DNA from 4 places in the Microbacterium sp. ZW T6_19 genome. Region 1 is predicted to be linked to each of the others. Evidence: riboswitches for the same ligand, from Rfam matches in the RefSeq annotation. Region 1 holds a riboswitch; each other region holds the start of a gene.

Evidence for each region. A riboswitch is a leader RNA that binds a small molecule or an ion and turns the genes downstream of it on or off. The one in region 1 is predicted to bind thiamine pyrophosphate.
Region 2: it holds a riboswitch for thiamine pyrophosphate, as region 1 does, so the genes downstream of both, thiM (hydroxyethylthiazole kinase) here and ACI3KT_RS17855 (ECF transporter S component) in region 1, are expected to answer to the same signal.
Region 3: it holds a riboswitch for thiamine pyrophosphate, as region 1 does, so the genes downstream of both, thiO (glycine oxidase ThiO) here and ACI3KT_RS17855 (ECF transporter S component) in region 1, are expected to answer to the same signal.
Region 4: it holds a riboswitch for thiamine pyrophosphate, as region 1 does, so the genes downstream of both, thiC (phosphomethylpyrimidine synthase ThiC) here and ACI3KT_RS17855 (ECF transporter S component) in region 1, are expected to answer to the same signal.

Annotation. Positions count from the first base shown of each region.
Region 1 covers NZ_JBJDRH010000016.1:51,135-58,884, forward strand. Annotated here, with positions in the region: gene ACI3KT_RS17840 (ABC transporter ATP-binding protein) at 1-620, shown strand, start outside; gene ACI3KT_RS17845 (ABC transporter ATP-binding protein) at 692-2,851, shown strand; gene ACI3KT_RS17850 (D-alanyl-D-alanine carboxypeptidase) at 2,940-4,406, opposite strand; TPP riboswitch at 4,462-4,573, shown strand; gene ACI3KT_RS17855 (ECF transporter S component) at 4,564-5,202, shown strand; gene ACI3KT_RS17860 (ABC transporter ATP-binding protein) at 5,199-6,659, shown strand; gene ACI3KT_RS17865 (energy-coupling factor transporter transmembrane component T family protein) at 6,656-7,453, shown strand; gene ACI3KT_RS17870 (phosphotransferase) at 7,455-7,750, opposite strand, start outside.
Region 2 covers NZ_JBJDRH010000004.1:370,678-378,427, forward strand. Annotated here, with positions in the region: gene pheS (phenylalanine--tRNA ligase subunit alpha) at 1-661, shown strand, start outside; gene pheT (phenylalanine--tRNA ligase subunit beta) at 661-3,165, shown strand; gene ACI3KT_RS08815 (DUF402 domain-containing protein) at 3,203-3,919, shown strand; gene ACI3KT_RS08820 (NAD-dependent epimerase/dehydratase family protein) at 3,984-4,964, shown strand; TPP riboswitch at 4,971-5,065, shown strand; gene thiM (hydroxyethylthiazole kinase) at 5,055-5,903, shown strand; gene thiD (bifunctional hydroxymethylpyrimidine kinase/phosphomethylpyrimidine kinase) at 5,900-7,750, shown strand, end outside.
Region 3 covers NZ_JBJDRH010000011.1:36,788-44,537, forward strand. Annotated here, with positions in the region: gene ACI3KT_RS15550 (beta-glucosidase) at 1-1,338, shown strand, start outside; gene ACI3KT_RS15555 (family 43 glycosylhydrolase) at 1,335-2,882, shown strand; gene thiE (thiamine phosphate synthase) at 2,890-3,573, opposite strand; TPP riboswitch at 3,585-3,684, shown strand; gene thiO (glycine oxidase ThiO) at 3,677-4,864, shown strand; gene thiS (sulfur carrier protein ThiS) at 4,861-5,112, shown strand; gene ACI3KT_RS15575 (thiazole synthase) at 5,141-5,956, shown strand; gene ACI3KT_RS15580 (ThiF family adenylyltransferase) at 5,953-7,113, shown strand; gene ACI3KT_RS15585 (HpcH/HpaI aldolase/citrate lyase family protein) at 7,107-7,750, opposite strand, start outside.
Region 4 covers NZ_JBJDRH010000006.1:175,492-183,241, reverse strand. Annotated here, with positions in the region: gene ACI3KT_RS11135 (sigma-70 family RNA polymerase sigma factor) at 1-647, shown strand, start outside; gene ACI3KT_RS11130 (CHY zinc finger protein) at 548-970, opposite strand; gene thiC (phosphomethylpyrimidine synthase ThiC) at 1,000-2,730, opposite strand; TPP riboswitch at 2,725-2,832, opposite strand; gene ACI3KT_RS11120 (SDR family oxidoreductase) at 2,862-3,656, opposite strand; gene ACI3KT_RS11115 (TetR/AcrR family transcriptional regulator) at 3,721-4,311, shown strand; gene ACI3KT_RS11110 (hypothetical protein) at 4,359-4,877, shown strand; gene ACI3KT_RS11105 (fatty acid desaturase family protein) at 4,902-6,005, shown strand; gene ACI3KT_RS11100 (hypothetical protein) at 6,021-6,335, opposite strand; gene ACI3KT_RS11095 (ferritin-like domain-containing protein) at 6,447-6,926, shown strand; gene ACI3KT_RS11090 (hypothetical protein) at 7,098-7,379, shown strand; gene ACI3KT_RS11085 (NADPH-dependent F420 reductase) at 7,486-7,750, shown strand, end outside.

The sequences.
Region 1 (7,750 bases):
CCGGTGCGGGCAAGACCACGCTCGTCTCACTGATCCCTCGGCTGTTCGACGTGACCGGCGGCGGCGTGTTCGTCGGCGGCACCGATGTCCGCGAGGCCGACGTCGAGTCGCTCTGGGACAGCATCGGCCTGGTGCCGCAGCGCCCGTTCCTGTTCACGGGGACCGTGGCCTCGAACCTCCGTTACGGCCGCGAGGACGCAACCGACGAGGAGCTCTGGCACGCGCTCGAGATCGCTCAGGGACGCGACTTCGTCGAAGAGATGCCCGACGGGCTCGACTCGCGCATCGCTCAGGGCGGCACGAACGTCTCGGGCGGACAGCGTCAGCGGCTCGCGATCGCCCGTGCGATCGTGCACCAGCCGCAGATCCTCGTCTTCGACGACTCGTTCTCGGCGCTCGATCTGACGACCGATGCCCGCCTGAGGCAGGCTCTGTGGCGCGAGCTTCCGCACGTCACGAAGATCGTGGTCGCGCAGCGCGTGTCGACGGTCACGGATGCCGATCGCATCGTCGTCCTTGAAGGAGGAACCATGGTCGGCGTGGGCACCCACGAGGAACTGCTCGAGACCAGCGAGACCTACCGTGAGATCGTCGAGTCGCAGCTGGGGGTGGACGCATGAGCGACAACACCGCATCGAAGCGCCCGCAGCGCGGTCGCGGCAAGACGGCAGCACCCGTCGCCGAGCCCGAGATGACCGCCGAAGAGAAGTACGAGGCCGAGCTCGCCGAGCAGGCCCGCCAGAACTCCGGTGACTGGGACAGCGTCGCACCAGGCAAGGCCGACAACTTCGGCAAGAGCTTCGGACGCATGATCGGACTCCTCAAGCCCTCCGCCGTCTGGTTCGTGTTCGTCTCGTTCCTCGGCGCCGTCGGCGTCGTGCTGTCGGTGGCGGCTCCCAAGGTGCTCAGCGAGGCGACCAACCTCGTGTACGCCGGCTTCATCTCGAACGAGCTCGCCAAGCCCAACGGCGACTTCCCCGGGTTCCCCGAAGGAACCACGAAGAGCGAGGTCATCGAGCAGCTGCGGCAGTTCGGCCAGACCGACTTCGCCAACCAGATCGCGGCCATGAACGACTTCACGGTCGGTGCGGGCATCGATTTCGACGCGATGCGCTGGATCATCGCCGCCGTGCTCGCGATCTACGTGGTCTCGGCGCTGCTCAGCTGGATCCAGGGCTACGTCATCAACGTGATCATGGTGCGCACCATGTGGCGCCTGCGCGAAGACGTCGAGGCGAAGATCAACCGTCTGCCGCTGTCGTACTTCGACAAGGTGCAGCGCGGTGAGCTGATCTCCCGCGTCACGAACGACATCGACAACATCACGCAGACGATGCAGCAGTCCCTCTCGGGGGCGCTCACGTCGGTGCTCACCGTCGTCGGCGTGCTGGTCATGATGTTCTCGATCTCGTGGCAGCTCGCGCTGGTCGCCCTGATCGCCCTCCCTCTCATGGGAGTGATCTTCGGGATCATCGGTCCGCGCTCGCAGAAGGCCTTCGGCGCCCAGTGGCGCAAGGTCGGTCGTCTCAACGCGCGCGTCGAAGAGGCGTTCTCCGGCCACGCGCTGGTCAAGGTCTTCGGCCGCGAGCAGGACGCACTCGACAAGTTCCAGGTCGAGAACGAGGAGCTGTTCCAGTCGGCGTTCAAGGCGCAGTTCCTCTCGGGCATCATCATGCCCGCGATGACCTTCGTCGGAAGTCTCAGCTACGCCGCTCTGGCAGTGCTGGGCGGTCTCATGGTCGCCAGCGGTCAGCTGCGACTCGGCGACGTGCAGGCGTTCATCCAGTACTCGCAGCAGTTCTCGCAGCCGCTGGCCGAACTCGGCGGCATGGCTGCGGTCGTGCAGTCGGGCACCGCATCGGCCGAGCGCGTCTTCCAGCTGCTCGACGAGGACGAGCAGGACCCGGATGCCGAAGACGCCCCCACAGTCGTCGACGGCAAGGGAGTCATCGAGTTCGAGCACGTCGCGTTCTCCTATTCGGAGGACCGCCCGCTCATCACCGATCTCTCCTTCCAGGTCGAGCCTGGTCAGACTGTGGCGATCGTCGGCCCGACCGGCGCCGGCAAGACCACGCTGGTCAACTTGATCATGCGGTTCTACGAGCTCAGCGGCGGGCGCATCCTGCTCGACGGGCAGGACATCTCCGAGATGACGCGCGACGACCTGCGTTCGCGCACCGGCATGGTGCTGCAGGACCCGTGGCTGTTCGCCGGGAGCATCCGCGAGAACATCCGCTACGGACGCTCGACCGCGACCGACGACGAGGTGCTCGCCGCCGCCAAGGCGACGTACGTGGACCGCTTCGTGCACGCCCTCCCCGAGGGCTACGACACCGTGCTCGACGAGGACGCCTCGAACGTCTCGGCCGGTGAGCGGCAGCTGATCACGATCGCCCGTGCGTTCGTCGCCAAGCCGTCGATCCTCATCCTCGATGAGGCCACGTCGGCCGTCGACACCCGCACCGAGCTGCTGCTGCAGCACGCCATGGCGGCGCTGCGCGAAGGACGCACCTCCTTCGTGATCGCTCACCGCCTGTCGACGATCCGCGATGCCGACCTCATCCTCGTGATGGAGCACGGCGACATCGTCGAGAAGGGCACGCACGACGAGCTCATCACGGCGCAGGGCGCGTACTGGCGCCTGTACCAGTCGCAGTTCGAGCAGGCGGCCGCCGACATCGACGCCGAAGAGGCTCTCACGGGCACGACGCCGGTCGTCGTCACGGGAGACGCCGAGGCTGAAGCGGATGCCGCGCGCGTCGGCGCTGTGGTCGGAGCTGAGAGCCCGGCCGCCGAGATCGCCGCGGCGGAAGCCGTGGTCGAGAACCGGGGTGAGGCTCCCAAGGCCTGACTCGTGTACGCAGATGCCCCGCCCCGGAATCCGGGACGGGGCATCTGCGTACGGCGGGGACCGCAGGCGGGTGGCTCTGCGCGGGCGGCTATTTGTCGGTCAGACCGAACAGCTCCAGCGGATGCGTGAGCCGCCACCACGGGCTCGGATCCTGCACGGTTCCCGCGAGCTCCAGTTCCGTCGTCGCCGTGTTCACCGGGCCGGTCGTCGTGAGCGTGCCGACCTCTGCGCCGGCCTTGCGCTTCTCGTCGAGGTCGAACTCCACGGTCGTCGTCGCGATTCCGCCGTTCCACAGCACCACGTCGGCATCCGCGTCCGTCACGATGTCGACCTCGGCACCCCAGAGGGTCTCCACGGAGCCGACGACAGTGCCCTCGGGCACCGTCGGCGCCTGAGTCTGCAGCTCGTTCTCGACCTGCGAGAACAGCGAGCGCGTCGACGCGAGGCGCATGTCGTCGTCCTCCTGCGTGAGCACCGACGCATACAGTCGCAGGGTCGTATCGCCCACTGTGACATCCTTCGCCGTTAGCAGATTCCAGCTCTCATGGAGGGTGCCGGTCTTGACCCCGACGACCCCGGAATCGGCCATCATCCCGTTCGTGTTGCGCACGGTTCCGGCTCCGGGCAGGTCGACCGACGTCGTGCCGACGATCTCGGCGAACACCGGATTCTGCATGGCCTTCTGCGCCACCGCGATCAGGGCTTCGGGCGTCGCCACGTTGCGCTCGTCGAACCCCGACGGAGATTTGATCGTGATGCCGCTGATTCCGCGCTCGCTCAGCCAGGTCGCCGCCGCGTCGGCGAACGCGGCATCCGATCCCCAGATCTCCTTCGCGAGCCGGTCGATGTAGTTGTTGGCCGAGCCGAGCAGTACGCCCTGCAGCATCTGGTACTCGGTGAGCGAGCCGCCGACGGGCACGTCGAGAGCCGACTGGTCGCTGCGCTTGTATGCGAGGTACGACTGGCTGTCGGCCCTGGTGAACGAGAACGAGGGACCCTGCTCTCCGGGAGCCAACGGCATCCGATCGAGCACCATCATGGCCGAGACCACTTTGGAGATGCTCGCGATCGCCGCAGGATCGGTCGAAGACGCCAGTGTGCCGACACCTGCGATCCCGACGGCGGCGCTTCCCTGCGCGGGCCACGTGATCGCGGCGGCCTGAGCCGGTGTCGTCGAGAATTCCACGGCCTGCACCGTGGGGGCGATCTCGTGCAGCGGCCACAGCAGCGTCGTGCCCGTGTAGGCGCCGACGAGCGCGAGCAGAACGCCGACGGGCACGAGCACCCCTGGCCGGACGACGGCCGACCGGAGATGTGCGCCGGTGAAGAGCGAGGCCGCATCGTCACCGTCGGCAGCGGGTGAGGCGTCGGCCACCTGGGCAGGATCGATCCAGGTCAGGGCGGTGGCGTGGTCGTCGCCCTCGGCCCAGCGAGCGTCGGGAGCGACGGAAGCCGAGACCAGTGCATCGAGGTCGTCGAAGGCTTCTGCCGCAGCATCCGTCGTCACGTCATCGCCCACAGGTGCAGTGGCCTCGGCGGAGTCAGGAGCGGTCACCTGCCTACGGTACCGAACTCCGCTCACAGAACACCGGTACGACGGGTAATATCGACAGAACAACCACGGGAGTCCGGCGAGCCGGGCTGAGAGGGAGCGAATCGCGCTTCGACCGTCGAACCTGATCCGGATAATGCCGGCGCAGGGAGGAGTTCAGATGAGTACTTCCACGTCCGCTTCCACGACCGGCACGGCGTCCGGTCTTCGCAACGCCCAGCTGTGGCGCTGGCGCGTCGTCGACATCGTCGTGGCCAGCGTCATCGCCGTCGCCTGCGCCCTGATCTTCGTGCTGTGGAACGTCGGCTACCAGGGCCCCAGTACGCTGCTCGAACCGCTGCTCCCCGGTGTCCAGGCGCTCGTCAACGGGCCCTGGCTGATCGCCGGAGTGCTCGGCGGGCTGATCATCCGCAAGCCGGGGGCCGCGCTGTACACCGAACTGGTCGCCGCGGTCATCTCCGCGCTCGTCGGCAACGTGTGGGGTCCGCTCACGATCGTCTCGGGCCTCGTGCAGGGTCTGGGCGCCGAACTCATCTTCCTGCTGTTCCTCTACGGGGTGTGGAAGCTGCCCGTCGCGATCCTCGCCGGCGCCGCCGCCGGCGTCGCCTGCGGCATCAACGACGTGATCCTCTGGTACGCCGGAGCCGACACCGCGTTCACCGTCATCTACATCGCCTCGAGCACCGTCTCGGGTGCCGTCATCGCCGGCATCGGCGCGTGGCTGATCGCCCGCGGCCTCGCCGCGACCGGTGCGCTGAGCCGTTTCGCCGCCGGTCGCGAGGTCGCCGCACGGGTGTGACCGGCGCGGCGAACCCCGCCGCTCTCGAGGCGCGCGGCTGGGGCTGGCGGTACGCCACGCGGCTGCGCTGGGCGGTGCGAGAGATCGACCTCGCCATATCGCCGGGGGAGCGCGTGCTGCTGCTCGGCGCCTCCGGCTCGGGCAAGTCGACCCTGCTGCAGGGATTCGGCGGCGTGCTGGGCGGAGCCGACGAGGGGGAGACGCACGGCTCGCTTCTCGTCGACGGCCTGCCTGCCGCGCAGGCTCGCGGCAGAGTCGGGATGGTCCTGCAGGACCCCGACACGCAGACCATGCTCGCCCGTGTCGGGGATGACGTGGCCTTCGGCTGCGAGAACCTGGGCGTGCCCCGCCCCGAGATCTGGCACCGGGTGCGGTCGGCGCTGGATGCCGTTCGGCTCGCCGTTCCCCTCGACAGATCCACGGCCGCGCTGTCGGGAGGACAGAAGCAGCGCCTCGCGCTCGCCGGTGTGCTGGCGATGAGGCCGGGCGCGATCCTGCTCGACGAGCCGACCGCCAACCTCGACCCCGTAGGTGTTCAGGACGTGCGGAACGCCGTCGCGGCCGCGCTCGATGTCACCGGCGCCACGCTCGTGGTGATCGAGCACCGCATCGACGTCTGGCTGCCGCTCGTCGAGCGGGTGATCGTGCTGGGGGCCGAGCGGGAAGGCACGGTCGTGCTCGCGGACGGTCCGCCCGACGAGGTGCTGGGCGCGCGCGGAGCGGAACTGGCGGCGTCCGGTGTCTGGGTTCCCGAGCATCCGCCCGCCGTGCCGCCGCCGCCCGCCCTCGCCCCCGGTGAACGGCTGATCGAAGCCCGTGGCCTCACCGTGGCGCGCAGCCGAGGAGTGGCCGTGGCGGGACCCCTTGACCTCGACGTGCATGCGGGCGAGGTCATCGGGATCACCGGTCCGAACGGCGCGGGAAAATCGACGCTCGGCCTGACGGTCGCGGGGCTCATCCCCGCCGAGAGCGGTCGGGTCACGGCCACAGCGGCGCTGTCTTCGGGTGAAGGAGCTGACCCGTTCCGGTGGTCGTCGACGTCGCTGCTCACCCGCATCGCGACGGTGCTGCAGACGCCGGAGCACCAGCTTCTCGCGAAGACGGTGCGTGAGGAGCTCGCCGTCGGTCCTCGAGCGCTGCGCCTCGACGAGGCCGAGATCGCGCGCCGCACCGACGAACTCCTCGACAGGCTGCGGCTCTCGGCGCTCGCCGAGGCCAACCCGTACACGCTCTCAGGAGGCGAGAAGCGTCGGCTCACGGTCGCTGCGGCCCTGGCGACGCGGCCGCAGATGATCGTGCTCGACGAGCCGACGTTCGGGCAGGATGCGACGACCTGGGCCGAACTCGTCGCGATCATCGCGGCGCTCCGCGACGACGGAGCCGCGATCGTCGCGATCAGTCACGACGAGGCAGTGCTGCAGGCCCTGCACGCCCGTCGGTTCGAGGTGAGCCCGTGATCGATCCCCTCACTGCGCGCATCGAGCGCCGCGGCCCGATCGCGCCGCGATCGGCGCTCGCCAAGCTCGCCGCCGCTCTGCTGATCGCCGTGCCGCTGATCGTGTCGATCGACGTGGTGTCGGCATCCGTCGCGCTCGTCCTCGAGATCCCGCTGCTGCTGCTCGCGGGGCTCGGCGCCCGCGAGTTCTGGACCCGCACCGCGGTGCTGTGGATCGCGGCTCCGCTGAGCGCCGTCACGATCGCCCTGTACGGCTCGACGAGCGGCGCCGTGCACTTCGAATGGCTGCTGATCAGGGTCAGCGACGGGTCGCTCTCGCTTGCGGCGGCGACCGCCGTCCGCGTCCTCGCGATCGGGCTGCCGTCGGTCGTGCTCTTCGTCACAGTCGACCCCACCGATCTGGCCGACGATCTGGCGCAGCGACTGCGGCTGCCGGCTCGCTTCGTGATCGGCGCGCTCGCCGGAATGCGGATGCTGGGCCTGCTCGCCGAGGACTGGAGGGCTCTCGCGCTCGCCCGTCGGGCCCGCGGGGTCGCGGATCAGGGTCGGATCCGCCGCACCCTCGGCATGGCGTTCGCGCTTTTCGTGCTGGCGATCAGACGCGGATCGTCGCTTGCCACGGCCATGGAGGCACGTGGCTTCGGCGGCTCGGGCGCGCGCTCGTGGGCGCGCGAATCGGTGTGGACCTGGCGCGACACCGTGCTTGTCCTCATCGCAGGCGTGATTCCTGCGATCGCGATCTGGGCGGCCGTCGTGACCGGCGCGTGGAACTTCGTGCTCGGAGGGAGCGCCTGAGTCAGGTCTCGTTCCAGAGCCGCCGGTAGTAGTCGAGGCGCTCGCGATCGGGGGCGATGCCGTAGGCGTCGATCAGCGTGTCCTGCCATCCGTCGCCCAGATTCCATTCCGTGCTCATCGAGGCGACGGCGATGTCGGCCCAGCGGTCGGCGACGCCGAGGGCGGCCAGATCGACATGGCCTGCGACGACGCCGTCGTCGGTGAGCAGCGTGTTCGGCAGGCACGCGTCGCCGTGGCACACCACGAGGCGGTCGACCGGGGGCGCATCCCGCAGATCGACGGGCACGATCGTGCCGC
Region 2 (7,750 bases), on a different contig from region 1:
CTTCGTCGGCATGGGGTGGGAGATCGCCGAAGGCCCCGAGCTCGAGCACGAGTGGTTCAACTTCGACGCTCTGAACTTCGATGTCGACCACCCCGCCCGCCAGGAGCAGGACACCTTCTACGTCGACCCGACCTCGCGTCACCTGGTGATGCGGACCCACACCAGCCCGGTGCAGGTGCGTTCGATGCTCGACCGTGAGCTGCCCATCTACGTGCTGTGCCCCGGCCGCGTGTACCGCACCGACGAGTTCGACGCCACGCACCTGCCGGTGTTCACCCAGTTCGAGGGCCTCGTGATCGACAAGGGCATCTCGATGGCGCACCTCAAGGGCACGCTCGACCATGTGGCCCGCCAGCTCTTCGGCCCCGAGGCGAAGACGCGGTTCCGCACGAACTTCTTCCCCTTCACCGAGCCCTCCGCCGAGCTCGACCTGTGGCACCCGACCTTCAAGGGCGGCGCGCGCTGGATCGAGTGGGGTGGCTGCGGCATGGTCAACCCGAACGTGCTGCGTGCCGCGGGCATCGATCCCGACGTGTACAGCGGCTTCGCGTTCGGCATGGGCGTCGAGCGCGGACTCATGTTCCGCAGCGACGTGCAGGACATGCGCGACATGGCAGAAGGCGATATCCGATTCAGCGAGCAGTTCGGGATGGTGGTGTGATGCGCGTACCGCTTTCGTGGTTGCGTGAGTACGTCGATCTGGCAGCGGATGCCACGCCCGAGGACGTCCTCGCGGCGATGGTGTCGGTCGGATTCGAAGAGGAGGACGTCCACCGCTTCGAGATCTCGGGCCCGGTCGTCGTCGGTCAGGTCGTCTCGCTCGAGGCTGAAGCCCAGTCGAACGGCAAGACGATCAACTGGTGCCAGGTCGACGTCGGCGAAGCACACGGCGGCGTCCGGGGGATCGTCTGCGGCGCGCACAACTTCGTCGCCGGAGACAAGGTCGTCGTGACCCTGCCCGGCGCCGTGCTGCCCGGCCCGTTCCCGATCGCCGCGCGCAAGACCTACGGCCACGTCTCCGACGGCATGATCGCCTCGGCTCGAGAGCTGGGGCTCGGCGACGAGCACAACGGCATCCTCGTCCTCTCCGATCTCGGCATCGACGCGCCCGTCGGCACCGATGCGATCGCCCTGCTGGGTCTCGACGACGTCGCGGTGGAGATCAATGTGACCCCCGACCGCGGATACGCGTTCTCCCTGCGCGGAGTCGCGCGCGAGTACTCGCACGCCACCGGCGCTTCCTTCCGTGACCCGGCCGACCGCGACTTCGCGGAACTGCAGCCAGGCACCGGCCACACCGCGATCATCGACGACCGGGCTCCGGTGCGCGGTCGACCGGGCGCCACCGAGTTCGTCACGCGCGTCGTTCGCGATGTCGACCCATCGCGTCCGACCCCGCCGTGGATGATCGCCCGGCTGTCGCTGGCCGGCATGCGATCGCTCGGCATCCTGATCGACATCACGAACTACGTGATGCTCGAGCTCGGACAGCCGCTGCACGGCTACGACCTCGACACGCTGAGCGGGGGCATCACCGTCCGCCGCGCGACCTCCGGCGAGAAGATCACGACTCTCGACGGTCAGGACCGCGCGCTGCACGTCGAGGATCTGCTGATCACCGACGAGTCCGGTCCGATCGGCATCGCGGGCGTCATGGGCGGCGGCACCACCGAGATGAACGATGCGACCCGCAACGTGCTGATCGAGGCGGCGACCTTCGACCCGATCACGATCGCGCGGTCGGCTCGTCGCCACAAGCTGCCCAGCGAGGCGTCCAAGCGCTTCGAACGCGGCGTCGACCCGCTGATCCCGTTCGTCGCGGCCCGCCGTGCCGCCGATCTGATGGTCGAGCTCGCGGGCGGCACGCTCACCGACGAGGGCGGCGCGCTGTTCTCCGAGGTCTTCGTCGGCGAGATCGAGCTGCCGGCCGGGTTCGTGCAAAGGCTCATCGGCGTCGACTACACGGATGCCGAGATCACGGGTGCACTGGAGACGATCGGTGCCGAGGTCACGACGGGGGAGGACCACTGGGTCGTCATCCCCCCGACCTGGCGTCCCGACCTCACCGACAAATGGACGCTCGCAGAAGAGGTCGCCCGCATCCACGGGCTCGATCGCATCCCCTCGGTCCTGCCCACCCCGCCGTCGGGTCGCGGCCTCACCGCGCACCAGCAGGGCCGTCGTCGCGTTTCGAACGCCCTCGCCGCGGCGGGCTTCGTCGAGACCTCTTCCTTCCCGTTCACGAGCGATGTCCAGAACGACCTGCACGGATCCGCCTCCGGCGAGAAGCTGCCCAGCATCCGTCTCGCCAACGCGCTCGACGGCCAGGCGCCGTTCCTGCGTCGTTCGCTGATCCCCGGCCTTCTGCAGATCGCGCACCGCAACATCTCGCGCGGCTTCACGGATCTGGCGATCTTCGAGACCGGCGTCGTGTTCCTGCCCGAGCCCGGGGTGGTCTACGGCACCGACGATGTGCCGCCGCTCGGCGCGCGGCCGAGTGACGACAAGCTCGCCGAGCTCAACGCGTCGATCCCGCCGCAGCACCGCCACATCGCGGCTCTTCTCACCGGCAACGTGTCCGCGCGCCAGCCGGGACGCCCGGCCGAGCCGGCCGGCCTGGCCGAAGCGCTCGACGCCATCGGCGTGATCGCCGCTGCCGCAGGCGTAGAGATCGACGTCGAGCAGAGCCAGCGCGCGGCTCTCCACCCGGGACGCACGGGTGTGCTGCGGGTCGGTGAGACCACGGTCGGCTACGTGGGAGAACTGCACCCCGACGTAGCCGCCGACGCGGATCTGCCGGGACGCGCAACCGTCCTCGAGCTCGACCTCGACGGCGTTCTGTCGCTCGCGGGCGAGTCGGTCGTCGCAGCCTCCCTGTCGGGCTTCCCAGCCGCGACGCAGGACGTGTCGCTCACCGTAGCGGCCGACCTGCCCGCAGCCGAGCTGCGTGCGGCGCTCGTCGAGGGCGCGGGTCCGCTTCTGGAATCGCTGCGTCTGGTCGACGACTATCGCGGCGAGGGTGTGCCGGCGGGTTCGAAGAGCCTCACCTTCGCATTGCGCTTCCGCGCCGACGACCGCACGCTGACCGCAGCCGAGGCGACCGAGGCGAAGCTCGCCGGTGTGGCCGTGGCGGCAGAGCGTTTCGGCGCCGCGCTGCGCGACTGACCAGGATTCGGGTACGGCGCCGGGGTAGCGTGGCGGGATGAGCATCCTCCCGCACAGCACCCCGGCGGCCGTCCCGGAGGGCGCCCGTCCGCTGGGCGAAGGTCCGTTCCTCGTGCCTGGCGATCAGATCGACTGGCACTACCGCGCGCCGGGCTGGCAGCCCGGCGACCCGTCGACGATCTCACCCATGCGTGTGGTTCGTGATGACGAACGCGGTCTCGTCGCCTGGCTCGCGCCTGGGACGCTGCAGGAGGCGCAGGGCTCTGCGACCGGCGACCGGGTCCGCTCGATTCCGCTCGAACGGCGGTGGCTGGATCGTCGTACGAGGATCGTCGAGGAGTGGTGGGGCGGAGGCAGTCTGCGCATCGCTCCGGTCGGAGCCGCCTGGTCCGTGTGCCTGTTCTGGAAGCCTGCAGACGACGGCGACTGGCGTTTCGACGGGTGGTACGTGAACCTCGAGAACGCGCATCTGCGCACCGACCGTGACACGTACTCCTCGGATCACATCCTCGACGTCTGGATCGCGGCGGACCGCACAGTCCATCTCAAGGATGAGGACGAGGTCGTCGCCGCGATCAGCCAGGGGAGGCTGACCCGCGAGCAAGCGGCGCAGATCGAACGTCACGCCGGAGCGGCGATCGAGTCGTTCCGCTCGGGCGAATGGCCGTTCGATGCGGAGTGGATCGATTGGCGGCCCGATCCGTCCTGGACGATTCCCGCTCTGCGCGGTCTGGACGAACTGGGCGGCGCCTGACCTTCGGCTTCCGCTCTCGGCGGATCACCTTCCCTCGGGCGGCGGATGCTGGTGACATGGACGGATGACGAACGCTCTGATCCTCGGCGGAACCGGCTGGCTCTCCGGCCGCATCTCACAACGCCTGCAGGACGATGGCGTCGACGTCACCTGCCTTGCACGGGGCGGCCGGGCGGCGCCTGGCAGCGCCGAGCTCGTGCGCGGAGATCGCGACGACCCTCGCGTGTACGAGGCGCTGTCTGCGCGGGAGTGGGACCACGTGATCGACATCTCCTCGCGGGCCGATCACGTCATCGCCGCCGTGCTCGCGCTCGGCGATCGTGCTGCACGCTGGACGTACGTGTCGTCGGTGTCGGCGTACGCCGATGACGTCACGGTGGGCGCCGACGAATCCGCACGTCTGCACGTTGCGGCGAAGCCGGGAGACGAGTACGAATACGGCGCGCAGAAGGTCGCCGCCGAAGACGCGGTGCGCACCCTCGGCGGTCGTGCACTGATCGTCCGGCCTGGGCTCATCGTCGGATCGGGCGACCCCAGCGATCGTTTCGGCTATTGGGCTGCGGCCGTGCTGAGAGCGGGATCGGCGGACGTGCTGCTGCCGCCGACGGAGGGGCGCACGGCGCAGGTGATCGACGTCGACGACGTCGCGGCGTTCATCGCGACGGCCACCGCCACCGGTGCGATCAACGCGGTCGGTGCGCAGCATCCGCTCGGCGACGTGCTCGCGCTGTTCCGCACAGCGACCGGACACACCGGCGGCACAGTATCGGCCGAGGAGGAGTGGCTCGTCGAGCACGGCGTCGAGTATTGGGCGGGCGAGCGTTCGCTGCCGCTGTGGCTGCCCGCCGAGATGACGGGATTCATGGCGCGGTCGAACGCCGCCTACCTGACGAACGGCGGTCTCCTGCGCCGGCTGGAGGACACGGTGGCAGAGGTCGTTCAGGACGAGCGCGTGCGCGGCGTGGAGCGCGAGCGGCGTGCCGGGCTCACAGGATCCGAGGAGCGGGAGCTCCTCGCCGAACTGCGCCGACTGCCGCTTCGCTAGACTGCCAGCAGTGACACGGGGTGCCGCATCCGCGGCTGAGAACAGACCCGTCGAACCTGATCTAGTTAGCACTAGCGAAGGGAATGTCGCATGAGCGATCTTCTGCGTCCTGCATCCGCCGCCGACCTCGTCACAGAGGCCGCCTCCCTGCTGGAGGTGCTGCGTGCCGACCCGCCGCTGACGCACTGCATCACGAACTCGGTCGTCACGGGCTTCACGGCGAACGTGCTGCTCGCGATCGGGGCGGCGCCCGCCATGGTGGACATCGTCGGCGAGTCCGGCATGTTCGCGGGCATCGCCTCGGGACTTCTCGTGAACCTCGGCACGCCGACCCCCGAGCAGCGGGAGGCGAGCCTCGAGGCGGTCGAGGGAGCCACGGCATCCGGAACTCCCTGGGTCCTCGATCCGGTCGCGATCGGTGCGCTGCCGGTGCGCACCGCGCTCGCGCACCGTCTCGCCGAGCAACGCCCGACCGCGATCCGTGGCAATGCCTCGGAGATCCTCGCACTCGCCGGACTCAGCGCAGGAGGGCGCGGTGTCGATGCGACGGACAGCGCAGACGCCGCGATCGATGCGGCCCGCGCGCTCGCCTCGAGATTCGGCAGCGTCGTGGCGGTCTCCGGACCGGTCGATCTCATCACGGACGGCGAGCGCGTGCTCCGGCTCGCCAACGGGCACGAACTGCTCACCAGGGTGACCGGCGGCGGATGCGCCCTCGGCGCAGTGATGGCTGCCTTCCTCGGAGCCGCGCGCGCCAGAGCCACCCCGCCGCTGCTCGCCGTGGCCTCGGCGAGCCTCGTCTACACGGTCGCTGCTGAACGCGCCGCCAGCGCATCCACGGGGCCCGGCAGCTTCGCCGTCGCGCTTCTCGATGCGCTCGCCGCCGTGCAACCCGCCGACATCGAGTCCGCGGCTCGCGTCGAGACGGCTGCGCTGTGATCGCCGACCTGTCGCTGTACCTCGTCACCGATCCGGCGTTGTGCGGAGAGCGCGGCGTCGTCGACACGGTCCGTCACGCGGTCGACGGGGGAGTGCGCGTCGTCCAGCTGCGCGACAAGCAGGCGACGGATGCCGAGATCACCGCGCAGCTGATCGAACTGTCGCGGGCGATCGACGGGCGATCGCTGCTGCTCGTCAATGACCGGCTCGACGCGGCGATCGCCGCCCGGGAAGCAGGCGCCAGGGTCGACGGCGTCCACCTCGGGCAGGGCGACGCGTCGGTGCTCCGTGCCCGATCGGAACTCGGCCCCGATGCGCTGATCGGTCTCACCGCGAACAGCCGGGCTCATCTCGACGCTGCACTCGCCCTCCCCGCCGGAACCGTGGACTACCTGGGGGTGGGAGTCATCCGCCCGACGAAGACCAAGCCCGATCATCCTCCGGCTCTCGGCGTCGACGGCTTCCGTGCGTTCGCCGCCGCGAGTCCGCTGCCCTGCGTCGCGATCGGAGGTGTCGGCATCGACGACACCGAGGCGTTGCGGGACGCCGGTGCGGCAGGCCTCGCCGTCGTGTCCGCACTGTGTGCCGCAGAAGACCCCGCCGAGACGGCAGCAGCGTTCGTGCAGCGGTGGCGGGCGGCCGGAGTCCCTCGCGTGCTGAGCATCGCCGGCAGCGACCCGTCAGGCGGCGCCGGCGTGCAGGCCGATCTCAAGTCGATCGCAGCCTCCGGGGGATACGGCATGGCTGTGATCACGGCCCTCACCGCGCAGAACACGCAAGGCGTCCGCGCCGTGCATGTGCCGCCGATCGACTTCCTCCGGGAGCAGCTCCACGCGATCTCCGACGACATCGTGATCGACGCGGTGAAGATCGGGATGCTCGCGAACGCAGAGGTCATCCGAACTGTCGTCGAGTGGCTCGACGCGGCCCGTCCGCCCATCGTCGTCGTGGACCCGGTGATGGTCGCGACCAGCGGGGACCGGTTGCTGGATGCCGAGGCCGAACACGCCCTCGGCGCACTGCTCGCCCGCGCCGACGTCATCACCCCGAACCTCGGCGAACTCGGCGTGCTCGTGGGGCGCGACATCGACGGCTGGGACGACGCGCTCGCTGCGGGCGCGGTGCTGTCAACCGCGATCGGAGCGCGGGTGCTGGTGAAGGGCGGGCACCTCGACGGTGCGGAGGCACCGGATGCTCTCATCGGCGCCGGCACGACCATCGAGTTCACGGACGCGCGCATCGAGACCCGCAACACGCACGGAACCGGCTGCTCGCTGTCATCCGCGCTCGCGACCCGCCTCGCGAGGGGTGAGGCTCCTGACGACGCCGTCGCGGGATCGCGGGCCTGGTTGCGCGAATCGCTGCGAGAGGGCGAGGCGCTCATGGTCGGGCGCGGTCACGGGCCGATCAACCACTTCGCCGGGTTGTGGGCGCGGGGCGGACTCGAGACCAGACCGAGCGCCGAGGGCATCGCGACCGACTGGTGGGAGAGGATCTCCGGCATCCGCTCGGATATCGATGGGCTGCCGTTCATCCGGGCTCTCGCCGACGGCACGCTCGGACGCGAGGCCTTCGTCTTCTATCTGGAGCAGGATGCCCTGTACCTGCGCGAATACGCTCGGGTGCTCGCCGAGGCGTCGCGCCTCGCGCCCACCTCGGCCGAGCAGGCGTTCTGGGCGCACTCCGCCCACGGCTCGATCGTCGGCGAACTCGAGCTGCACGCGTCTTGGCTCACCCCCGAGGCGGGCGTCAGCGCCGAGACCTTCGCGGCCGAGCGCGCACCGGCGACCGCGGCGTACCTCGACCATCTGCGGGCGACCGCGTTCACCGGCGACTACGCCGAGCTG
Region 3 (7,750 bases), on a different contig from region 1:
GAGCCGCTGATCGAGCGGGTCGGAGCAGGACTCTTCGACGAGGCCTTCATCGATCGCGCGGTTCTGCGCGTGCTCACGCAGAAAGAGGACCTCGGACTCCTCGAGGCGGGTGCCTTCGCGCAGGGCCCTCCCGCCGAGATCGACCTCGACTCGCCTCGTCATCGCGATATCGCGCGACGGCTCGCAGAGGAATCGGTCGTGCTGCTGTCGAACGACGGCGTGCTGCCGCTCACGGGAACCTTATCGACCGTCGCCGTGATCGGACCGAATGCCGATCGCGCCGAGGCGCTGATGGGCTGCTACTCGTTCGCGAACCATGTTCTCGCACATCATCCGGAGTACCCGATCGGCTTCGAGATCCCGACCTTCACCGACGCCCTCACCGCGGAGATGCCGGACGCGCGAGTGATCGGCGCCCGCGGCTGCGACGTCGAGGGTGACGACCGGTCGGGTTTCGCGGAGGCCGTGGATGCTGCCCGCGCCGCCGATGTCGCGATCGTCGTCGTGGGCGATCAGGCCGGACTGTTCGGTCGTGGCACGGTGGGTGAGGGCAACGATTCCGAGTCGCTCGAGCTGCCGGGCGCGCAGCGCGAACTGGTCGAGACGCTCATCGCCACCGGCACCCCGGTCGTCGTGGTCGCCCTCACCGGCCGCCCTTATGCGATCGGATGGGCGCTCGACGGCGAGCATCGTGCCGCTGCCGTGCTGCAGGCGTTCTTCCCCGGCGAGGAAGGGGGGTCCGCGCTCGCCGGAGTCATCACGGGCCGGGTGAATCCTTCGGGCCGGCTCCCGGTCTCGCTGCCGCGCTCCGCCGGCGCCCAGCCGTACTCCTACCTGCATCCGCGCCTTGGTGGGCCCTCGGACGTCACCGCGACCGATCCCACACCCGTGCGCCCGTTCGGTTTCGGCCTGTCTTACACGACGTTCGTCCACGACCTGCTCGCGGTCGATGAAGAGGTCTCTGCGGGCGATGCCTTCCGCGCGGTCGTGCGCGTGACCAACACCGGCTCCGTGCCGGCTGATCACGTGCTCCAGCTGTACGGGCACGACGTCGTGGCATCCGTCACCCGCCCTGACGCGCAGCTGCTCGCGTTCCACCGTCTCACGCTCGACGCGGGCGAATCCGCCGACGTCGCGTTCAGCGTGCCGACACAGCGTTTCGCGTTCAGCGACCGATCGATGGTGCGCATCGTCGAGCCCGGCGATGTGCAGGTGTGGGTCGGTGCGGATGCCGCGACGGATGTCACTCGCCGCGCGGCCGTGCGGATCACGGGGGCCGCCCATGCGCTGACGCCCGTGGACCCGCGGTCGGTGAGCTCCGAGGTCATCCCGGGATGACCCTGGTCCGCAACCCGATCCTGCCGGGCTGCCATCCCGATCCCTCGATCTGCCGGGTGGACGGCGAGTACTTCGTGGTCACCTCGTCGTTCGAGTACCTGCCGGGGCTCCCGATCCATCGGAGCACCGACCTCGCCCGCTGGGAGCTGATCGGGCACGCCGTCGACAGGCCTGGGATGCTCGACATGGCGGGCATGGCGTCGTCGAGCGGGCTCTACGCGCCCACGCTGCGCCACCATGACGGCCTCTTCTGGGTGATCTGCACGCTCGTCGACCAGAACGATCCGGCACGCGGTGGGAACTTCGTGATCACGGCGACCGACCCCGCGGGTCCCTGGAGCGAGCCGGTGTGGCTGGGCGCCGACGGCATCGACCCCTCGCTCTTCTTCGACGACGACGGGAGGGCGTGGGTGCAGGGGACGAGGCTCGCCCGAAGTCCGCAGTGGCACGATCAGACCGAGATCTGGCTGCGCGAGTTCGATCCCGAGGCCAGGGCGCTCACCGGTCCCGAGCATGTGATCTGGCGGGGCGCGCTGATCGGGGCCGTCTGGGCCGAGGGGCCGCACCTGTACAAGGTCGACGGGCGTTATCACCTCGTCGCGGCGGAGGGCGGCACGGAGATGCATCATGCGGTCTCGGTGGCGCGGGCGGATGCCGTGACCGGACCTTACGTCGGGAACCCGGCGAATCCGGTGCTCAGCCACCGCCAGCTCGGTCGCACGGCGGACGTCGTCGCGGTCGGCCACGCTGATCTCGTGCAGGCTGCTGACGACAGCTGGTGGGCCGTGCTTCTCGGCATGCGGCCGTATGGCGGGCTCCATGCGAATCTCGGGCGCGAGACGTTCCTGGTTCCGGTCGAGTGGGAAGACGGCTGGCCGGTCTTCGCGCCGGGAGAGGGGCGCGTACCGGACCAGGTCGAGGTGCCTTTCGCGGGCGAGGGGCGTCAGGAGCGCTCTGCGACGATCGCCCCGGACGACGGACGCTGGACCTCGGTGCGCGCGCTGCCGGGTGAGGTCGCCGATGCGGTGGACGGCGAGTGGCTGCTGCCGATCCGTCCGGAGGGGCCGACGGACCCGCAGCCGTTCGCGTTCCTCGGCGTCAGGCAGCAGCATCCGGATCTCGACTTCACGCTGAGGCTGTCCGGACGGCTGGCCCCCGGCGAGGAGACCGGCTTGCTGATCCGGCAATCCGAGCGCGATCACATGCGCCTGGCTGTACTCGGCGGGGGAGAAGCGGATGCTGCACGGATCACGGCGACCCTAGTGCGTGCAGGCGAGTCGGCCGAGCAGGGGACGATCACGCTGACGGGTCCTCTGGCCGAGGGCGTCGAGCTGACGTGCCGGGCACGAGGACAGGACTACGAACTGCTCGCAGGCGTCGAAGGATCACAGCCGTTGCGCGTCGCGACGGTCGACGGCACGAGCCTCGACTCCTTCTCGTCCGGAGGATTCCTCGGCCTGTGGCTCGGCGCGTACGCCACGAGCGTCGCAGCGGAGACCGACAGCGTCGTCCGTGTCGCGCGCGTCGAGTACCACCCGCGCTGAGCGGGCGTCAGCGCAGCCGCGCGCGCAGCGATGCGGCCGCCCCGGCGGGATCGAGTGCCTCGGTCACCGCCCGCACGACGACGATGCGTGGCGAACCGGCCTCGACGACCTCGTCGAGGCGAGGACCTTCGTCGATGCCGCCGATAGCGAACCAGGGCCTGCTCGTCCCGGATGCGGCGACCGCGCGCAGGGGACCCGTGCCGATCGCCGCGCGTCCGGGCTTCGTCGGCGTCTCCCACACCGGGCCGACGCAGAAGTAGTCGAGGGCGGTGTCGGCGTCCGCCTCCGCGGCCTGTGCGATCGAATGCGTCGACCGCCCGATGATCACGTCGTCGCCGAGCAGCCGCCGTGCCTGCGCGGTGGTCAGATCGCCCTGACCGATGTGGAACACGTCGGCGCCGACGAGAGCGGCGACGTCGGCGCGGTCGTTCACCGAGAACAGCTTTCCGTGTCTGCGCGCGACGGCGGCGAGGATCTCGAGCGCCTCGATCTCGGCGCGGGCTTCGAGGTCCTTGTCACGCAGCTGGATGATGTCGACCCCGCCCGCGTAGGCCGCATCGAGGAACTCCTCGAGGTCGCCGGTCGCCGTGCGAGCGGTCGTGCAGACGTACAGCCGTGCTGCGTTGAGCAGGGCGAGGCGCTCCTCGCGGGTCGGGCGGGGTGCGTCGACGAGGGGGAGAAGCGCGGTCATAGCCCTAGAGTAGAGGGGTCCGCGGGAGCCCACAGGGGCTGAGAGGGCCACGTGCCGACCGCTGAACCTGAAACGGATAATGCCGTCGTAGGAAAGGGCACGCATGCGCATCGCTGTGATCGGCGCCGGGATCATCGGTCTGGCGACCGCCGAGGAACTGGTCGTGCGGGGCCACGAGGTGACGGTCTTCGACCCTGAACCTGCCCGCGGCGCGAGCCTCGCCGCCGCCGGGATGCTCGCTCATGCCGCCGAGATGGCATGGGGGCAGGACGAGCTGACTCCGCTCATGCAGGCATCGGCCGAGAAGTACCCGTCGTTCGTCGAGCGTCTGTCGGTGACGAGCGGGCGATCGCTCGGGCACCGCACGGACGGGACGCTCTCGGTCGGCGTGGATGGCGCGGACCGTGAAGCGCTCGGCGCCGCGGCCGAGCTTCAGCGCACGCGGGGGCACCGGGCTGAACGGCTGACGGGCACGGCCGCTCGCGACCTCGAGCCGGCGCTCGGCCCCGCCGTCACCTCTGCCGTGTTCACTCCGGACGACCATCAGATCGATCCGCGGCGGCTCGCAGCGGCGCTCCTCGACCTGCTCGGCGACCGCGTCCGCAGAGAGGCCGTAACCGCGGTGACCTGGACGCTCGAGGGAGTCAGCGGTCTGCTGTCGGCATCCGGCGAGCATCACCGCGCGGACGTCGTCATCGTGGCCGCCGGCCTCGGGGCGGCCCTGATCGGCGGCATCCCCGCGCTCCCGCTCCGGCCCGTGTGGGGCGACGTCCTCCGCCTGCGCGTCCCGCCGGCGCTGCGTCCGCTGATCACGCGCACCGTCCGTGCGCAGGTGCGGGGGCGTGCTGTGTACCTCGTCCCGCGGGACGACGGCACGATCGTGCTCGGAGCCTCCGTGCGGGAGGGCGGCGTCGAGGGAGTGCACGCCGGGTCCGTGCTCGCCCTGCTTCGCGAGGCCGACACGGTCGTCCCCGGCGTGAGCGAGTGCGAGATCGTCGAGATGCTCGCACGTCCTCGCCCGGGGAGCCCCGATGCCGTGCCGCTTCTCGGCGTCGTCGAGGAAGGCGTGCTCGTCGCCACGGGGTTCGACCGGCACGGAGTGCTGCTCGCTCCTCTGGCGGCGGCGGTCGCGTCGGATCTGGCCGAGGGGCGCCCGATCGACGAGAACGTCCGGTCCGCCATGGACCCGTGGCGCTTCACGGCCGCCACGGCGGGCGGACCGCGAGAGGCCGCCGCCTGGACACCTCCCGCTGTCGTCGACCTCGTCGGCGCCCGACCGAAAGGCTCATGATGACGAGTCTGCAGACCGTTCGCCTGAACGGCGCCGACCGCGAGGTGGCCGCGGGCTCCACACTGCGCGATCTCGTCTCGGACCTCACCGGACACGTGCTGCGAGACGACGGCTCTCGCGTCGACGGCGGCCGACTGGGTATCGCCGCAGCTCTCGGCGGTGCCGTGGTCCCGCGCAGCCGGTGGGCCGTCTGCACGGTCGCCGACGGCGACGAGGTCGAGATCGTCACGGCCGTCCAGGGCGGCTGAGCCGCCCGCACACGAATCGGAGCACATTATGAGCCTCACCGCACAGGCCGCCGTCGTCGACCCGTTCATCATCGCGGGGGAGCAGTTCTCCTCGCGACTGATCATGGGAACCGGCGGTGCCACGAGCCTCTCGCTGCTGGAGAACGCGCTGATCGAGTCGGCGACGGAGATCACCACGGTCGCCATCCGCCGCTTCGCCCCGGAGGCGCGGGACTCGGTGTTCGCGATGCTCGATCGGCTCGGCATCCGTGCCCTGCCGAACACCGCCGGCTGCTACACGGCCCGAGACGCGGTTCTCACCGCGCAGCTGGCGCGGGAGGCCCTCGAGACCGACTGGGTCAAGCTCGAGGTGATCGCGGACGAGGAGACGCTGCTGCCCGATCCGGTCGAGCTCTTCCGGGCCTCCGAAGAGCTGGTGGCCTCCGGCTTCCGCGTGTTCGCCTACACGAACGACGATCCCGCCCTCGCCCGGCGCCTGGAGGACGTGGGCGTGACCGCCGTCATGCCGGCCGGTTCGCCGATCGGCAGCGGTCTCGGCATCCTCAATCCGCACAACATCGAGACGATCGTCTCCCGCGCTGCGGTGCCGGTGATCCTCGACGCAGGCGTGGGCACCGCCTCGGACGCCGCCTTGGCGATGGAGCTCGGAGTGGACGCCGTGCTGCTCGCGAGCGCCGTCACCCGGGCGCAGGACCCGGCGAGAATGGCCCGAGCGATGCGTGCCGCGGTCGACGCCGGCCGTCTCGCTCGTGCGGCGGGACGCATCCCGCGGCGTCCGCTGGCACTCGCCTCGTCGGCGGCCGACGGACTGATCTCCGCGCGGCCGTCCGAGGCCGACCTGTGAGCCTGCCCGCGCTCGTCGACCCCGGCCCGCCTCTGGCACCGCACCGGGCGGCACGGTTCGCGCGCCACCTCACACTCCCCGGTGTGGGGGATCACGGTCAGCGGCGCCTCGCAGCGGCTCGGGTGCTCGTGATCGGCGCCGGCGGCCTGGGCGCTCCCGCCATCCAATACCTCGCGGCGGCGGGCGTGGGCCGGCTCACCGTGATCGACGACGACCGTGTCGAGCTCTCGAACCTGCAGCGACAGGTGCTGCACACCGAAGGCGATCTCGGTCGCCCGAAGGCGCAATCGGCACGCTCGGCAGTCGCGCTGCGCGACCCAGAAGTCGTCGTCACGGCCATGGCCGCGCGGCTGGATCCGAGCAACGCCCTCGCGCTCTTCCGAGAGCACGATCTCGTGCTCGACGGCAGCGACAACTTCGCCACTCGCTATCTCAGCAACGACGCCGCCGAGCTCACCGGCACGCCGGTCGTGTGGGGCAGCATCCATCAGTTCGCCGGTCAGGTCAGCGTGTTCTGGCCTGGTCACGGACCGATGCTTCGAGACCTCTTCCCCGACATCCCTGACGCCGATTCGATCGAGTCGTGCGCGACCGGCGGCGTGTTCGGCGTGCTGTGCGGTGCGGTCGGCTCCGCCATGGCGGCGGAGGCGCTCAAGCTGCTCTGCGGAATCGGAGAGCCGCTCATCGGGCGGCTCGCCCGCTACGACGCGCTCTCAGCTCGGTGGGACGAACTGCGCTTCCACGCCGACCCGGACCGCCCACCGGTGCTCGATCTGGAGGAGGTCGCGGTCGCGTGCCGGGCGCAGTGGCCGCACGGCAGAGCCGACGACATCTCCGCCGGAGAGGTCGCAGCGCGGCTCGAGCGCGGGTCTGCCGGGCTCGTGGTGGTGGATGTGCGCAGCACGGAAGAACGGGAGACCTCCGTGATCGCAGGATCCGTGTCCGTGCCGCTCGCGCGCATCCTCGACGAGGGATGGGCGTGTGTCGCCGAGGCGCTGGGAGACAGGGCCATTGACGGGCGCGACATCATCGTCACGTGCCAGGTCGGCATCCGCTCTGCGCGTGCCATCGACGCTCTCATCGAATCCGCGCCGCCGGGAACCCCGCTGCGCAATCTGGCTGGTGGGGTGGACGCCTTCTCAGCGGCGGCTCAGTAGCTGGCTCGGTGCGAGTCGTCGGACGCCGGGACGAAGCGTGCGGCGAGAGCCTCGGTCGCCCGTGCGAGCAGCGCGACGTCCGCCCCGACCGCGACGAAGTCCGCCCCCGCAGCGATGTACGCGTCGGCGGCGACCGGATCGAAGGCGTTCACGCCGACCGGTTTGCCGGCGCCCTTGACCGCGCGGAACACGCTCTCGACGGCTGCGACGACCTCGGGGTGGGTCTGCTGGCCCAGCAGCCCCATCGACGCCGACAGGTCTGACGGGCCGACGAACACGGCGTCGACGCCGTCGACCGAGGCGATCTCGGCGGCGGCATCGACGCCCGCCGCGGTCTCGATCTGCACGGTCAGCGAGATGTGTCGCGCCGACTCCTGCAGGTAGCGCTCGACCCGATTCCAGCGAGCGCTGCGGGCGAGGGCGCTGCCGACACCGCGCACGCCTTCCGGCGGATAGCGGGTGGCGGCGACCGCCGCACGGGCATCGTCGGCCGAGGACACCATCGGCACGATGAGATTCTGCGCACCGAGATCGAGCACCTGCTTGATCGCGACGGCGTCGTTGGACGGCACCCGCACGAGCGGCACGATCGGGTATGCGGCGGCGACCTGCAGCTGCAGCAGAACGCTTTCGAGAG
Region 4 (7,750 bases), on a different contig from region 1:
AGCCGGATGCGACGGCCGCACTCGCCCCGGCTGCGTCGGCGCCTGCGCGTCCGGCTCCCGCGGTCCCCTCTTCGGTGCCCGCGCCGGCGGTCACCGCACCCGCGCCGGTCGCGGCGGCGCCCGTTCCCGTTCCGGTCGCACCGCCAGCGACCACGAACCCGACCCCCGTCGCGCCCGTCGTCGAAGAACCCGGCGAAGACGCGGTCGACAAGACCGTCACGATCCTCACGAAGACCGACCGCGGTCGGGATCACGACGACGAGGATCCTGGCGGCGACGAAGGCAACGCGTTCGGTCACGACAAGAAGGGCGACGTCACTGCGGAAGACGTCGGCGACATGATGTCCGCCCGAGGGTCCTCCTGGTGGACGACCGCGGTCATCGTCTACGTCACAGCAGACGATGAGAGCATCAGCGTGGCGGTGTGGGGCGCGGATGAGACCGAGGTTGCACTCGTCGTCGACGATCAGACGATCGGAACAGCGTCGGACGAGGCGGTCGACTTCGATCTCGCGCTGCCCGAGGGCGAGCACACGCTCGAGGTGTACTACGTCGACGACGAAGGCGCTGTGGGAGACCTCGCGGCCGAGACAGTCGTCACGACGGGCAAGGCGCCTTCTCGCGAAGACGGCTCCACCTCGAAGTAGAGGTGCGCATGCAGTGCGCAGCCGGGGTTGAAGCTCGACGCGCACGACGGGCAGGCGGTGACCTCGAGGTACTCGGCGATGGACAGTTCGTCGCCGCACACGCCGCACAGCACGGCGCGCGCGCTCCTCGCCTCGATCGGCCAGGGGGAGCTGTCATGTCCGGCGACCTCGGCGTGACACAGATGGCACGGATAGTAGTCGCCGCAGCACGCGAAGCGGATCGCGACGATGTCGAGCTCCGTGCGGTAGTGGACGCACCGCGTCTGCCCGTCGACCACCGGCCCGAGCACGGGTGGAGGCGTGGAGAGCGGATGCGGCGGCATCCGCTCATCCTGGCATGCGCGCCGCCGCGTCATTCGCGCAAGGCGGGCGCCGGGAGGTACACGGTTCCGCCCGCTTCCCGGAACGCGTCCGCCTGCTGCTGCATGCCGGCGATCGCCGTCTGCTCGTCGACGCCGCCGAAGCGGTCGCGGATGTCCTGCGAGATGCGCATCGAGCAGAACTTCGGACCGCACATCGAGCAGAAGTGCGCGGTCTTCGCCGGCTCTGCAGGCAGCGTCTCGTCATGGAAGGCCTCGGCCGCCTCGGGATCGAGCGACAGCGCGAACTGGTCGCGCCAGCGGAACTCGAACCGCGCCCTCGACAGAGCGTCGTCGCGGTCGCGGGCACCCGCGTGACCTTTCGCGAGGTCGGCGGCGTGGGCCGCGATCTTGTAGGTGATCACGCCGGTCTTCACGTCGTCTTTGTTCGGCAGTCCCAGATGCTCCTTCGGCGTGACATAGCAGAGCATGGCGGTGCCGTAGCGAGCGATCTCGGTCGCCCCGATCGCCGACGTGATGTGGTCGTAGCCTGGCGCGACATCTGTGACGAGCGGTCCAAGGGTGTAGAACGGCGCGCCATGGCAGAGTTCCTGCTGACGTTCGACGTTTTCGCGCACGAGGTGGAAGGGCACGTGTCCCGGCCCCTCGACCATCACCTGGACCTCGAACGCCCACGCTCGCGCCGTGAGCTCGGCGAGCGTGTCGAGCTCGGCGAACTGCGCCGCGTCGTTGGCGTCGGCGATCGATCCCGGCCGCAGCCCGTCTCCGAGCGAGAACGCGACGTCGTAGCGCGCGAAGATCTCGCACAGCTCATCGAAGTGCGTATACAGGAAGTTCTCCTGATGATGCGCGAGGCACCAGTCGGCCATGATCGACCCGCCGCGCGAGACGATGCCGGTCACCCGGTTCGCGGTCAAGGGCACGTAGCGCAGCAGCACCCCGGCATGGATCGTCATGTAGTCGACGCCCTGCTCGCACTGCTCGATGATCGTGTCGCGGAAGATCTCCCAGCTCAGCTCGTGCGCCTTGCCGTCGACCTTCTCGAGCGCCTGGTAGATCGGCACTGTGCCGATCGGCACCGGCGAATTGCGCAGAATCCATTCGCGGGTGGTGTGGATGTCGTCTCCGGTGGACAGGTCCATGACGGTGTCGGCACCCCACTTCGTCGCCCAGCGCAGCTTGTCGACCTCCTCGGCGATCGAGCTCGTCACAGCCGAGTTGCCGATGTTCGCGTTGATCTTCACGAGGAAGGCGCGACCGATGATCATCGGCTCCGATTCCGGGTGATTGATGTTCGCGGGGATTATCGCCCGCCCGGCGGCGAGTTCCGCGCGCACGAGCTCGACGTCGCAGCCCTCACGGAGAGCGACGAATCGCATCTCGGGCGTGATCAGGCCACGGCGCGCGTAGTGCATCTGGGTGACCGTACGGCCGTTCAGGCTGCGCCGAGGCGGGCGGCGGGTGCCGCGCCATTCGTCTGACGCAGCTCCACGCCGCGCCGCCCCTCGTCCGTCGTCGTTCAGATCGCGAGCGCGCCCTTCGTACTGCCCTGTGTCACCCCGTTCAACTATCCACGTCTCGCGCAGCGACGGCAGGCCGTCCTCCGGCTCGCAGGCCGGCCCCTCGGTGCGGTACACGTCCACTGGAGGGTTGGTGGTTCCGCCCGGTGAATCAGACAGCGGGATGCGGGTGACGGGCACGAAGATGCCGTGTTCTTCGTCGTGATGGTGCGCGAGTTCGCGCACGCGGGAGAGCGTGCTCACAGGACTCCTACTTCCTACGCCGGCATTACCCGGACAGGTTCGACGGTCGCAGGCAGCATCAGCCAGATCTCAGCCCGTGCTCGGGCACCCGTGTGGTCGGGACGAGAGTAGCACGGCCTCGGAGCGCGTCATCACGCCGACTCGGCCAGCAACCGGCCGCTGATCGCGAGAGTCATGCGACGCGGCATGAGGCCGACGAGCTTGCTCGTCACGGCGTTCGCGGCACCCGACACGATGCTCGCGGGTGTGCGCCGACGATCGAGCGCTGCCATCGCCTGCGCGACCACGTCGGTCGCGGACTGGAAGCGGCCCACCGCTGCGGCCTCTGTGCCGACGACATCGAAGAACTCCGTGCGGGTCGCTCCGGGGCTCAGGGCGAGCACGCGCAGACCGGACGAGCGTGTCTCATGCGCGATCGACTCGGTGAAGCTCAGCACGAAGGCCTTGGATGCGCCGTACACCGCCATGCCGGGGCACGGCTGATAGGCCGCGACGCTCGCCACGTTGACGAGGGCGCCCCGGCCGTCGCGAGTCAGCTCGGGGAGGAACTCGCGCGTGATCCCGACGAGCGAGGCCACGTTGACCTGCACCATCTCGGCCATACGCGCAGCGTCCGCCTCGACGAAGTCCCCCTTCGCTCCGAAGCCGGCGTTGTTGATCAGCGTCTGGATGCGGATGCCTCGCTCGTCGAGCGCGGCGCGAAGACGTGCCGGGGCGCCGGCGTCGGCGAGATCGAGGGCGATCACGGTCGCCCGCACCCCGTGCTCCCGCTCCAGGCGGGCGGCGAGATCCTTCAAGCGGTCTTCGCGCCGGGCCACGAGCACGAGGTCGGCGCCGCGGCGGGCGAGCTGGGTGGCGAACTCGGCGCCGAGGCCCGAGCTGGCGCCGGTGACGAGGGCGGTGGTTCCGGTGTGGTGAATGGTCATGATCGCAAATGTAGACACTGACAGCATTGTTGTCAATGTCTACTTAGATCGATAGGGTTCAGATGTGACCGAACGCTCGTACCATCACGGCAACCTTCGAGAGGCGCTCCTCGACCGCGCCTGGGAGTCGATCGACGCCGGAGGCGTCGACGCGCTGTCGCTGCGTCAGCTCGCACGCGACGTGGGCGTGAGTCACGGCGCATCCGCACGCCATTTCAGCGACCGCACCGCCCTCCTCGACGCGGTCGCGGTGGCCGGATTCACACGAATGAACGAGGCGCTGGCTGCGGCCGTGGAGCAGGCTGCCCCGTTCGGCGAGCGGCTGCGCGCCGCGGGTCTCGCGTACATCGGCTTCGCGGTCGCGCACCCGGCGATCCTCGAGGTGATGTACAAGGCGAAGCATCAATTCGATGCTTCGGGCGAGCTGCGCGAACGGAGCAGGGCCAGCATGTCGATGGTCGTAGCGTTCGTCGCCGCAGCTCAGGCGGCGGGTGAGATTCCCGAAGGAGACGCGGAGCGGCGCGCGCTCGTGATCTTCGCATCCGTGCACGGTGTCGCAGCCCTCGCCACGGCAGACCTGCTCGACGGCGTCCCGTGGCAGGACGCGGCGGAGGCCACGATCGAGGTCATCCTCGGATCTCTCGGGGTCGAGTGACGAACGCGGCTGTGAGCGCACCCAGTTTGGCGGCGTAACGTCAGCACATGAACGCACAATTGAAGATCGCGGGGCTCAGCCCCGAACTGCTGGGTCTGGAATCCGTCCTCATCGGCTCGCTTCCGGCGACATTGATGACCGACGACGCACCAGACCGTTACACCGTGGAAGCGGTGTTCACGCGCAAGACCGATCGCGACGAGGTCGCCGCGATCCAGGGCAGCGAAATGCGCGCCCATCTGTCCGCGAACGGGTTCCCGACGGTCGAGCTGCACGTCGCGGATCGCAGGCTCGAGATCGCGAACACAAACCTCGAGGAGCTTCGTGACGGCCTCGCCGCCGTCATCGCGGAAAGACTCGCCGAGATCAGCGCCACCCTCCTGGAGGAGCGCGCGATCGTGGCCCATCGCTTCCAGGACGCCTCCGATCGGGAGCAGCACCGGGCGGCCGCTGTCGCCGCTCTCGCCGAATCGGTGGCGTTCATCCCCCGCCGCGCATCGGGTCTCCCTGACGACGACGCGCGCATCGACGACTGGGTCGAAGAAGGAGGTGCCGTCCTCGCGTAGGGCGACGCCGGAGAAGAGGTCATCATGGGCGGCATCCGTCCGACCGTGCACACCCGCCCGCGCGACGACGCGGTCCGCGCGAACAGCGCTTTCACCGAACTGGCGCAGCAGATCCGCGGACTCGGTCTGCTGCGTCGTCGCTACGGCTACTACTGGACCAAACTCATCGCGGCTCCGCTCGCGGTGGCCGTCTGCCTCATCGCCTTCGTGTGGATCGGCGACACGTGGTGGCAGCTGTTCACCGCCGCCGTCCTCGCGATCGTCTTCACGCAGATCGCGTTCCTCGGACACGACGCCGCCCATCGGCAGATCTTCGTCTCGGGGCGCTGGAACGACTGGATCAGCCTCGTCCTGGGCGATCTCCTGGTCGGCATGAGCTACGGATGGTGGCAGCACAAGCACACCCGTCACCACGCGAATCCGAACAAGCTCGGATCCGATCCGGACATCGAGCTCCCCGTCATCGCGGTCACCGCAGAGACGGCGGCTCGGCGTCACAGCCCGCCGGTCGCCTGGCTGCGGGCGCATCAGGGGCTCCTGTTCTTCCCCATCCTCCTCTTCGAGGGCCTCTCGCTGCACGCATCGAGCGTGCGTCGCGTGGTCGCAAAAGGGCGGCTCGAGCGCCGGTGGGCGGAGATCGCGTTCCTCAGCATCCGCATGATCGGCTATCTGGTGCTGGTGTTCATCGTGCTCTCGCCAGGCATCGCGTTCGTGTTCCTCGCCGTGCAGCTGGGACTCTTCGGGTTCTACATGGGCATCGCCTTCGCACCGAACCACAAGGGAATGCCCGTCGTGCCACGTGACATGACCCTGGACTTCCTGCGCCGCCAGGTGCTGATGAGCAGGAACATCCGAGGAAGCAGGTTCCTCGATGTCGCGATGGGCGGCCTGAACTACCAGGTCGAGCATCATCTGTTCCCGTCGATGCCGCGCCCGCAACTGCGCAAGGCGGCACCCGTGGTCGCGGCGTACTGCGACGAGCACGATGTGCGGTACACGCAGGTCGGACTGTTCGCGTCCTACGCGATCGTGGTCCGCTACATCAATCGGGTGGGACTCGGCGAGCGCGACGTGTTCACGTGCCCGCTCATCGAGCAGAGGAGCCTTGCGGGAAACTCAGGCGGATGACCGCAGATGCGTCAGCTACTCCTGGGGCGTATCGAGAACTTCGTCGACGAGCATGATGCCCCCGGTCGAGTTCACCGAGTGCATGAGATCTTCGATCCACTTCGCGTTGAGCTTGGGCGGCTCCGGCTCGTCGAACGTGAAACGCAGCGGGATCGACGGGTGGATCCAGATGGTCGACCGCCCGCCGGGCTCGCCCACCGGGTGCTTCCACGACAGCGTGAAGCTCTCCTGGCGGCGGAGCTTCGTGGCGATGACGACTTTGAGGTGTGCGAGAGCACGATCCTCGATGTGGATCGGGACGTGCGCAGCGCCGTAGTGCAGAGTGGCCATAACGCAACCATAGCGGTCCTCTAGCTTCCGCGAGCACGAAGATCAAGCCCCTTCGAGGACGACCGGCGCACCTCATAACGTGGGGTCGCCGCATCGACGAAGGGAAGCGAAATGCCGCAGACGACTCTCGAATCTCCTCAGGACCTCCTGCGATTCCAGCTCCGCACGGCGCTGACGATGGAGGACGATTCTCTGGCCGCGCTCAAGGAGCTGGCCGGGGCCGCACGATCCGCCGACATCAAGAAGCTCTTCCGCCATCATCAGGACGAGACGAAGGAGCAGATCGAGAACCTCCGTCGTGTCTTCACCCTCCTCGAGCTGCCGGAGTCGACGGCGCCGTCGCCCAGCACGAAGGGGATCTCCAAGCAGGCTCAGTCGCTCCTCAACCGGTCGGCCGCCTCGCTTCACGACCAGGTGGCGCTGTCGTGCGCCCTGGGCAATGAGCACTACGAGATCTCGGCCTATCAGAGCCTCATCACCGCCGTCACCCCCGTGCATGCAGAAGCCGCAGCGCTCCTGCAAGCCAACCTCGACCAGGAGACGCACACCAGCGAGGAGCTGCTCACCCGCCTGCAGGAGATGGCGGGATGAACCCTCCGCGCTCCGTTGAACATCGCCGCTCTTCTTCTTATAATGCTGGTGAAACTCTGGCGGGCAGAGGACGCCCGTCGACCGGCGGTGACGTTCTCCCGCTCGGACGCGGTGCGCTCCTCCGGCCGGCCGGCTCTGGCTACGACCGATGGGAGTATTGAGATGTCTGCGATGCCCGATCCCCGGTTCCAACTCCGGAAGGTCACAGACACCGAGTGGCTGATCCTCGACCACAAGTACGGCCCGCACGATGCGCGCAGGACCGTCGCGTGCATCTACAAGCTGGATGCCGTGGAATACGAGGTCCTCTGGTTGCGTGACCTGCCGCTGGCGAGCTACTACATGTCTGCCGAGGAGGTTCTCGACGACGTGCAGCGGTTCCACAACCCGCCGAGCCGGTCCGCCGCGCCGATCAAGATCCCTCACCTGCCGCCCCTCGCCGCAACCGCCTGACGGCAACAGGTCGGCTCGGGCACGGCCCCGGTACCACCGGCATCCCGTTTCTCCGGGCTGAGCGACGACGGAAGGCGCGACGCCCGACGGCGACTACGCTGTCCGGATGGACGACCGACGGCCTGCATCGCTCGGGATTCTCGGCGCGGGGCGCGTGGGCACGGTGCTCGCGCGCCTCGCGGTCTCTGCGGGATATCGCGTGCGCATCGCCGGATCGGGTGATCCCTCCCGGGTCGGTGCGGGTGCTCTCGCGACGACCGCGACGGCGCAGTGGGCGGGCGACGTCGCGCAGGAATCGGATGCTGTGATCCTCGCGATACCGCTGGGGCGGTATCGGGAGCTCCCTGTGGCGCAACTGCAGGGCCGACTCG